One region of the Arthrobacter sp. 10L424 genome, then DNA from elsewhere that is predicted to be linked to it. Evidence: riboswitches for the same ligand, from Rfam matches in the RefSeq annotation. Region 1 holds a riboswitch; each other region holds the start of a gene.

Region 1 (3,264 bases):
GCACTTTCGTTGTGGACCACCCGCTGGTCGCCCATAAGCTCACCGTTCTGCGGGACAAGAACACCCCGTCCCCGGTCTTCCGCCAGCTCACCGAGGAACTGGTCACGCTCCTGGCGTACGAGGCCACCCGCGAAGTCCGCACCGAACCGGTCACCATCGAGACCCCGGTCAGCACCACGATCGGCACCGCTTTCACCAAGCCCACGCCGCTGGTGGTCCCCATCCTGCGTGCGGGACTCGGCATGCTCGAAGGCATGACCAAGCTGGTCCCCACCGCCGAGGTCGGCTTCCTGGGCATGGCCCGGGATGAAGAGACCCTGGACATCATCACGTATGCCGAGCGTCTCCCCGAGGACCTCACCGATCGCCAGATCTTTGTCCTGGACCCCATGCTCGCCACCGGCGGCACACTGCGTGAGGCCATCAAGTTCCTCTTCAAGCGCGGCGCCTCCGACGTCACCTGCATCTGCCTGCTGGCCGCTCCGGAAGGCCTCGCGAAGCTGGAAGAAGAGCTCTCGGACGCCAACGTGACGATCGTGCTCGCCTCCATCGACGAGAAGCTCAACGAGAAGTCCTACATCGTCCCGGGCTTGGGCGACGCCGGCGACCGCCTGTACGGCGTGGCCGGCTAACCAGCCACGGGGTTGGGCCCGCCGCCGCGGCGGGTCCACGCCCTTGGGATTGCCCTACCGCAAATCGCGGTCCGGGACTAGCCTGTGGCCCATGGACTGGAAACTTGAGCTTGTCTTTGTCCCTGTGTCCGACGTGGACCGCGCCAAGGATTTTTACGTCAATAAGGTCGGGTTCAATGCCGACTACGACGAGCGGCCCATGGACGGCATCCGTTTCGTCCAGTTGACCCCGCCCGGTTCCGGCTGCTCGATCGCCATCGGCGAGGGCCTCAACGACGCCCCGCCCGGCACCGCCCCGAGCCTGCAGCTGGTGGTCAGCGACATTCAGGCCGCCCACCGGCAGCTCAAGGACAACGGCGTGGATGTCAGCGACGTCGACGTCCAGGACTGGGGGCACTTCGTCTACTTCGCCGATCCCGACGGCAATAAATGGGCGGTGCAGTACCTGCCCAACCGTCCCAACGGCTAGTCGCGCCCTAAGCCGAACGGTCCGGCCACGGCCCGACGGCCCGACGGTTCCCTCGGGTTGTCGCGGGTTGTCGCGGACCGTCGCCGGCAGAGCTAAGGCCCCGGATCCAGTGGGATCCGGGGCCTCAGTTCAGTCCGACCTTCTGGTGTTTAGTACCAGTTGTGGGCGTAGTGGAAGTTCAGGGCGCCACACGGTGAGCCGTAGCGGTCCTTGACATACTTCAGGCCCCAGTTGATCTGGGTCCGGTAGTTGGTCCGGTAATCAGCGCCCGCGCTGGCCATCTTCTCGGCCGGCAGGGCCTGGACCACACCGTAGGCGCCGCTGCTCTTGTTGGTGGCCGTCGTCTTCCAGTCAGACTCCTTGGTCCAGAGCTTCGTGAGGCACTGCATCTGGTCTGCAGCCCAGCCGTGGGATCCCAGCTGGCTGGCCGCGTAGGCCTGCGCGCCGGCCGGGTCGTCGATGGCAACGGGGGCAGGCGCCGGTGCCGGTGCCGGGGCAGCCGCCGGAGCGGGAGCGGGAGCCGGAGCAGCTGCCGGAGCCGGGGCAGCTGCCGGGGCCGGTGCTTCGGCAGGCTTGACCTCGGTGGACTGGGCCGCGGCGCCGCCGGTGGGGAAGGTGGTCTGGTTGTCGACCCGGACGCGCTCAAAATCGAGGTGCGTCAGGGCATCCGCAGTGGGGGCTGCTTCCGTGGACGTGCCCGCGGTGGCATTGCGGGCAGCCGTCTCGGAGGCATGCCCGGCAGCGCCGACCCCCACGAGCACCGCGCAGGCGGCGGCAACAACGGCCGCGCGGCGGCCGGTGGTGCCGAAGTTCTTGGCAAGCCGGGACAGGGCTGAAGCGGGCTTGGCCGGTTCAGCGCGGTGGCGGGACACCTCGGAGCGGGTCTTCTTCGTAACGCCATCAGGGCGCGTTTGTGGCTTGAATTCAGTCATGATCGCCTCTCAACGCCTGCGGAGTTAGCTGTCGGGTTCGGATGAGGTCATCCGGCCGCACGGAATCTCACGTGTCGGCTTCACCCCAAGGGTGCAAGATCTGCAAATGCCCGGGAACTCTGGGTCCCCCGCCTCTGCCTGGTGCAGCGGAATCCGGGAGGCGGCAGAGTTTGGCGTGCATCCGGATGTGCGGCGTCAGTGATGGCCACACTCTAAAAACCGTACAGGAGCAGCCTGCTTAAGTCACATTTAGGTAACGGAGATCACGACGACGGTGTGGCGGCTTGCGCCGTCGGATGCTCCCCCTGGACCGGGTTCGGCGCGGGCAGCCGCACCACAAACTCGGTCCGGCCGGGCGCCGACGTCACGCTGACCGTCCCACCGTGAGCCTCAACAATCGACTGCACGATCGAGAGTCCCAGTCCGCTGGTTCCCTCGGCGGAAGTCGGGGGAGGGGTCCCCGTGGAAGCACTCGCGGCGGACGGAGGCCGGGGTGGGCGCAGCGGCAGGTGCGGCAAGGGCCGTCGGACGGCTGCCGGCGTCGTCACCGGCACCGGATTCTTCCGGGAAGCATCCGCCCGGGTGAAGCGCGCAAAGACGCGGCCCATAAACTCGGGGGCGATCCCGGGCCCGTTGTCGGTCACCGTCACCACGGCGCTCCCGTCCGGGGTTCGCCCAACGCCGGTCACCACAGTCGTTCCGGGCCCCGTGTGCTTGCGGGCGTTGGAGAGCAGATTGGCCAGCACCTGGTGGAGCTGGGTGGCGTCTCCGCGAACCACCACAGGCTCTTCGGGAAGCTCCAACTGCCAGACGCGGTCCGGGGCCATCACCTTCTCGTCGCTCACCGTCTCCACGGCCAGCTGGGTGAGGTCCACGTCGCTGAGCTTGAGCGGCTGGCCCTCATCCAGCCGGGCGAGCAGGAGCAGGTCCTCCACCAGGGTGGTCATCCGCTCGGACTGGCTCTGAACACGGGCCAGGGACTTCTGCCCGTCGGGGGTGAAATGCTCGGTCATCCGCATCAGCTCGGTGTAGCCGCGGATGGCGGTCAGCGGTGTGCGCAATTCATGCGAGGCATCCGCCACGAACTGGCGCACCTTCATCTCGCTCTCCTGCCGGGCTTCGAGGGCATTGGAGACGTTGTCCAGCATCAGGTTCAGGGCATGGCCGACGCTGCCCACCTCGGTTCCCGGATGGGCTGCCGACGCCGGAACCCGTACGGCAAGTCCCACTT
Region 2 (3,264 bases), on a different contig from region 1:
TCGAGGTCCCGTTGCCGTCCGATGCCGCCGCGCTTTCGCTTCTTATCAACTCATCGGGCTCTGTGAACGTGCGCCTGAAGCCGCTCCTGACGCCGGAGGATCTGGACGACGCGGCCAAGAAGACGCCCACGTACCGGGCACCGGGTCAGTAGGGCACCGGGCCTGGCCGACACCGGACTTCGCTGCCCCGCGGTTACGGGGTAGACAGGGCACGACGGCGTCGGGCCACTTGGGTGCTGGGCCTCCCCGCCGCAGGATGCGAAACAATGGCCCCATGAGTGATGCCGGCGACTTCATTGACCTTGCGCTCCAGCGCGAGTCGTCGTGGGGCCGGGCCGAGGAGTCCGAGGCCAGGCACGGAAGTGGCCACCGGTACTACGGCGCATCCGTCGGAGCCGTGCGCGGAACTGTCCGCGATGCCCTCCGGCGCTATCCGGACCTCACTCACGATGACATCACGGCGCTTAGCTCCGAGCTGTGGCAGGTGCCGGTCTTCGAACGCCGCCTCGCCGCCGTCGTCCTCCTGCAATCGAGCGTCCGGCTGCTGACCAACACAGACCTGACGCGGATCGAAGGCTTCGTCCGGAGCGCACAGCTAAGCGCCCTGGTGGATCCGCTCGCCACCGACGTCGTCGGCCCCCTGATGGCGGGTCTCGACGTCGTCGGCAGGGTCCGCGCGGACAGCGTTCTGGACCGCTGGGGGAGGGATCCTGACGGCTGGCTGCGCCGCGCCGCCGAGATGGCTAGACCCGGCCGGAACCTGACTTCTGACGGCCCGTAACGCCCGGGGAAATCTCCCTAGCTTCCCGGCCGGCGCTCCACCACGGCGTAGGCCTTTTCATCGAAGAACTCCCAGTCGGTGACCACCATGAAACCCAACGCGTCCACGCGGTCGTTGAGGACGTGGACATCGAAGCCGCCGTCACGGGGCTCAGCGTCCCAGGTGGAGACGAGGACCTCCCCGTTTTCCAGTACCAGCAGCTCGGTGTTGACGTTGAAGTCCTCCGGCGGTTCATTGCTCAGCTGGCAGATGGCAACGCAGTGCGTGTTGACGTCGGGATTGTTCATTTGGGGCCTCCGCTTCTGGGAACCGTGATGCCAATATCCTATTCCCGAATCGGCGTCTGGCGTGGGGAAAGACCGCCCGCAACCCCTTTCCGCCGTTACCTCAATGTGACATGCCGTGATCATTCCGTTACCGTTGTTAGGTGCCTGTTGTTTCCGAGACGGGCTCTCCCCAGCCGATTGCCTAACTCTGCCGCGGCCGTGGGGATAACTCGCAGCAACGTCCGGCAGAGACGGGGAAACCACTATTGACCCACTGTTAGTCAGGGGTCTTGGGGTGAAGCCGCACGGCCCGCAATGATCGGGCCCGAGTGCGGCCGGGTGCCTCCCATCCGAATCCGACAGCTCACCTCGCAGGCATTGGGAGAGGCTCCTTTTAATGATTTCCAGCAATACCCATGCGCCCAAGCGCGCCGATCTTCGCAGCAAACGCCGTACCGCCGGGACCATCGGCCGCCAGGCCGCAGTTCTCGTCGCCGCTTCCGGAATGGTGCTTAGCGGCGCCATGGCCGCCAACGCAGCCGATGCGCCGGCCAAGCGCGACGCCGCCCCGGCGTCGTCCGTTGACGTCAAGGGCCAGGTCGGCGCACCGGTCATGGCGGACTCCGCTGTCCAGATTACTTTCGAGCGCCCCGCCGTTGAAACAGCACCGGCGCCCGTGGTCGAGGCCCCCAAGCCCGCGGCCGCTCCGAAGGCCCCGGCAGCACCGGCCGCCGCAGCTCCTGCCGCTAAGGCGACGGTGAAGGTCCAGTCGGCCCCCGCCCCCGCCGCTGCCCCGGCAGCCGGTGGAGTCAACGCCACACTGCTGTCCATGGCATACGGCCAGATCGGCATCACCCAGGACTGCACCGCCATGGTGGAGAAGGCCCTGAACGCTGCCGGCATCCCGGTCGGCGACATCGGCCCGACGGCCTTCCTGAAGTACGGCCAGGTCGTCTCCACTCCGCAGCCCGGCGACATCATCGTCCAGTCCGGCCACGTTGCCATCTACGCCGGCAACGGCCAGGCAATCAGCGGCGGCATGAACGGCGTCAACGCCACCATGGCGCACCCGCTGTCCTGGCTGACGGCCACCGGTCCCGTGACGTTCGTCCGCGCCGGCTAAGCAGTACCGCTAACAGCACGCAGGAGACCGGTCGATCGGGTGCCTTGGGGGCAGCGGATCACCGGTCTTTTGCGTGTCCGCCATCCGGCTCGGCCGCGTACCGCAGCAGAATTACGCCGTTCCCGAAGGTGCGGCTCTCCAGCAGCCGGAGCGAAGTCAGGGCATCCGTCTCCTTGAAGAGGGGCGTCCCGCGTCCAACCAGAACCGGATGGACGTAGATCCGGTACTCGTCGATCAGGCCGAGCCGTCTGAACGCCGCCGAGAGGGTTGCGCCGCCGAGTGCGAGGTCGCCGCCGGGCTGGTCCTTGAGTTTCATGACGTCCTCGACGACGACGTCGCGCACCACCTCGGTATTCCAGCCCGCCTTCGCAAGGGTCCTGGAGTAGACGATCTTGGGCATGTCCCGCCAGATTCCGGCGAACTCGCTCTCGGGGGCTGAGTTCGAGGGGTCCTGGTCCGCCGTCGGCCAGTACTCGGCCATCATCTCGTAGGTGACCCGGCCGTCCAGAAAGCCGCCCATCGTCCGCAGCAAGTCGTTGAAGTGGGTGTGCAGTTCCTCATCGACCCGATGCCAGCTCAGGTCCTGGTCCGGGCCCTCGATGAATCCGTCCAGGGACACTTGCATCATCAGAATGACCTTGCGCATCGCGGACTCCTTCAGTGGGCTTCAGGGGTTCCAGCGTACGACGCCGGGCGCGGAGGCGGCATGGGGATACTGCCCGACGCCGGGCGGCAGCATACTGCCGGATTGGCCATCTCTGGGTCGGACGCGGGGCAAATGGCATCGGCTGACACACACGCCCTGCGGGCGCCGAACCTTGCGCTCAGGCCGTGCCCGGGGCAGAATGCATTAGATTTAGAGCCGCACCGCGGTTCCTTTCGTTCGAAGGAAGAGTATGCCGGCGAACCTGCCTGTGGCGTTTGCGGACTTTGCGCCGCCACCGATGTGCCGGCGGTGAGGCCCGGTGGATTCCTGGGGGCCCGGCCGGCATTACAGCAGCGGCCGACACACACATGAGACCACCGAGGGTGCGGGGCCGCGTGCGCTCCGGCGCCTTGGCGGAATCCGCCCGCAGTTCCTGATCATGCTGGTG
Region 3 (3,264 bases), on a different contig from region 1:
CGAAGCCTTGCGTTTCATTCTGCCTGACTGCCCGGCGGGGGAGGCAAAAGAGCCCGTCATAGTCCGGTCACTGAGATTATCCGGAGTAATTCAAAATAGGCTAAGCTGACCTGCGAACGTACGGCGGACCCCGCCAGGGCGCAAGCAGCTCGCGGTACGGTGGGAACACGCAAGGACGGCGCTCGAGGAGCTGAGCTGAATGACGGATCTGATCGATACCACCGAGATGTATCTTCGGACCATTCTGGAACTTGAAGAAGAGAACATCGTTGCCCTCCGCGCCCGCATCGCCGAACGGCTGCGTCACTCGGGCCCCACTGTTTCCCAGACTGTCGGCCGCATGGAGCGCGACGGGCTGGTGGTCGTTTCCGGTGACCGGCACCTTGAACTGACGGAAACCGGCCGGAAACGTGCGATTGAGGTCATGCGCAAGCACCGCCTTGCCGAGCGCTTGCTGGCGGACGTCATCGGGCTCGACTGGGCCTATGTGCATGAGGAAGCCTGCCGCTGGGAACACGTCATGAGCGAGCGGGTGGAGCGGCGCATCTTCGAGCTGCTGGATCACCCCACGGTGTCTCCCTATGGCAACCCGATTCCGGGCCTCGCGGAACTCGGCGGCCTGCCATCCCAGCCCTACGGGGATGGCGTGGTGAACCTTCTCGAAGCCATGGCCGGCTACGGTCCGGATTCCCGGGTCCGGGTCAACCGGCTGGCCGAGCCCATCCAGGTCGAACCGGAACTGCTCGTCCAGCTCGACGAAGGCGGTATCCGGCCCGGAGCCCTGGTGTCGCTGGAACGGGTAGGGGAGTACATCTCCGTCCGGGTACCCGATATCGAAGGCGCCCTGGAACTCCCGCCCGAGGTTGCGGCCCACGTCTTTGTTACCGTCGGTTAACAGGACTTAACCCACTGCTCATCGGACGACCCATGAGTTATGCACAGATTCGATAACGGATTTATCTCTGCGAGGCTTAATCGCCTATAGTTGATCACTAGTACCGATACCAAAGCGTTATCTGATCCGAAGCCGAGCTCTGCCAGCGGATCAGTAGCAGAGTCACCTTCTGGCAGGGGCGGGGGAACCACTTCCGGCTGTTCATCAGCCTTGGGGTGAAGTCCGTCAGCGGCAAGCACACACCACAGAGGGACTCTTTGGATGCCTCTGTGTCTGGACGCCTGCCACGGCGGACCGGGTCTTTGAACTCTCTGACCCGAATCCGACAGCTAACTCCGCAGGCTCTCCAGAGAGGAACCGTTTTTGACCACCCAGACCGCCAGGGGCCGCCGTCGTGCGACCGGTCCCGCTCCGGAGCCGCGACCGGCCGTCGCCGTCCTGGCCGACCGCCCACGTGACGCGCACCGCGACGAACGCAGGGGCCGCCGCAGCCCGTTCCGCCAGGTAACAGACTTTGCCGCCGCCAGCGGCGTTGGGCAAAAGGCCGGCATTGCACTCGCCGCTACGGGACTGGTCCTCACCGTCACCGTCCCCGCCACTGGCCCCGTTATGGCCACCAACGCGGGGTCGACGGGATCCATCTCGGCCGCAGTCCAGCCTGATGTCACGGCTGGCGAGGCCAAAATCGACTTCAACCGGACCGCCGTCACCACCCAGGGCGACCCGGACGGAAAGCTCAAGCAGTTGCTGAGTGCCCAGTCCGTCGGTTCGATCACCCGCGCGGCCTCCGCCGGAAGCCTCGGGGCGCCGCTGGCCCAGTTGAAAACCGCGTCACCCTTTGGATATCGCGTCAGCCCCATTACAGGCGGCTCCGGCGAGTTCCACCGTGGCCAGGACTATTCCGCCCAGTGCGGCACGGCCGTCCTGGCTGCAGCCAGTGGGACCGTGACGTTCACCGGCTGGCACCCCTACGGCGGCGGCAACCGTGTCGTGATCGACCATGGCAACGGCCTGGAGACCACCTACAACCACTTGTCCTCAGCCACCGTCAAGGTTGGCCAGCAGGTCTCCCGCGGCGAGGTCGTGGCGATGAGCGGCACCACAGGCGCCTCCACGGGCTGCCACCTTCACTTCGAGGTCATGGTCAACGGCGAAGTTGTCGACCCGACCGGCTGGCTGTAACAAAGCTGATCGGACGCTCTCGCATTCTTGTGACACGCCGTGATCCGAATGTGACATTGAGTCCCAACTGTTGTAAGTTTGACCTACGCCAACTTTTCCGAAGTTGGCGCTCTTGAGTGGATTGCCTAGCTCTGCCACCGCTCAAGGTCCGTTCGCATTACATCGTCTGGCAGGGGCGGGGGAACCAATTTTGGCCTTCGAAAGAAGGCCTTGGGGTTAAGTCGCAAAGCTTCCCAGGAAGCAGCGCGGCCGGGTGACTCCCATCCGAATCCGACAGCTCACCTCGCAGGCATTGGGAGAGGCTACTTTCGTGTCTTCACGCCACAATGCTGCGCGTCACCGCGCTTGCGCGGCTCTTACGAGCCCGCTGAAATCCGACTCCTCGGTTGCCCTTGCCGGCGCCCGGAACGGATCTCACACCGCCGCCTCAATCTCTGCTGAGTCCGGCCCGCAGGCCATGCACCTGCACGCAGTTCCCGCTTTTGGCGCGTCTTCGCAGTACACCCTTCGCTAAGTAACCCACTTCGGGGCGATCCGGCGTACCCCCAAGATGCCGGAGCGTCCTCAGCACGCGCCTGAAAAGCGCGGCCACAGGATCACGAAAGAGAGAACTTAATGACTACTCGTGCAAACGCACGGCACCGCGCCGAGGTCACCAAGACCAACTCGCTGGCTGTTATTGCCAAGGCTGTCGGCGACAACGCCGGTGGCGTGGGCCGCCAGGCAGCAGTCATCGCTGCTGCTTCCGGCCTCGTCCTGACCAGCGGCATCGCAGCCAACGCTGCTGAGGCCAACGTCCAGCGCGAATCCACCTCCGCTTCCACCCTCGAAGTCCAGTCCGCCGCCCCCGCGGCCATCTCGGCTGCTTCCAGCATCTCGATCGCTTACGACAAGACCGAAGTCGCCACCATTGCGGCCCCCGTCAAGGCGAAGCCCGTCGTGAAGGTCCAGGAAACGCCCACCGCCAACACCGCCGGCACCAAGGTCGGCGCCGCCGCCACCGCTTCCGTGGCCGGCGCCAAGGCTCCGGCCGGCGTCGCCAGCGGCATGGGCGCCACGATCGCCGCTGCCGCCTACGCCCAGATCGGCGTTGGCCAGGATTGCACCGCACTCGCCACGAACGCGCTGGCTGCTGCAGGTATCAACTACCACGGCTGGCCGGCAGGTTACCTGTCCCTCGGCCGCAC

What was found. A riboswitch is a leader RNA that binds a small molecule or an ion and turns the genes downstream of it on or off. The one in region 1 is predicted to bind cyclic di-AMP.
Region 2: another riboswitch for cyclic di-AMP. It lies ahead of AC1DC5_RS08515 (NlpC/P60 family protein); the one in region 1 lies ahead of AC1DC5_RS18600 (aggregation-promoting factor C-terminal-like domain-containing protein).
Region 3: another riboswitch for cyclic di-AMP. It lies ahead of AC1DC5_RS13465 (M23 family metallopeptidase); the one in region 1 lies ahead of AC1DC5_RS18600 (aggregation-promoting factor C-terminal-like domain-containing protein).

The regions. Positions count from the first base shown of each region.
Region 1 is NZ_JBFTJH010000015.1:3,359-6,622, reverse strand. Features, by position in the region: gene upp (uracil phosphoribosyltransferase) at 1-632, shown strand, start outside; gene AC1DC5_RS18605 (glyoxalase superfamily protein) at 724-1,101, shown strand; gene AC1DC5_RS18600 (aggregation-promoting factor C-terminal-like domain-containing protein) at 1,251-2,033, opposite strand; cyclic di-AMP (ydaO/yuaA leader) riboswitch at 2,032-2,192, opposite strand; gene AC1DC5_RS18595 (sensor histidine kinase) at 2,297-3,264, opposite strand, start outside.
Region 2 is NZ_JBFTJH010000003.1:633,284-636,547, reverse strand. Features, by position in the region: gene AC1DC5_RS08530 (GYD domain-containing protein) at 1-152, shown strand, start outside; gene AC1DC5_RS08525 (DNA alkylation repair protein) at 275-781, shown strand; gene AC1DC5_RS08520 (hypothetical protein) at 799-1,068, opposite strand; cyclic di-AMP (ydaO/yuaA leader) riboswitch at 1,269-1,439, shown strand; gene AC1DC5_RS08515 (NlpC/P60 family protein) at 1,445-2,170, shown strand; gene AC1DC5_RS08510 (dihydrofolate reductase family protein) at 2,229-2,816, opposite strand; gene AC1DC5_RS08505 (serine hydrolase) at 3,136-3,264, shown strand, end outside.
Region 3 is NZ_JBFTJH010000007.1:107,393-110,656, reverse strand. Features, by position in the region: gene AC1DC5_RS13470 (iron-dependent transcriptional repressor DtxR) at 200-895, shown strand; cyclic di-AMP (ydaO/yuaA leader) riboswitch at 1,041-1,254, shown strand; gene AC1DC5_RS13465 (M23 family metallopeptidase) at 1,259-2,077, shown strand; cyclic di-AMP (ydaO/yuaA leader) riboswitch at 2,214-2,383, shown strand; gene AC1DC5_RS13460 (NlpC/P60 family protein) at 2,693-3,264, shown strand, end outside.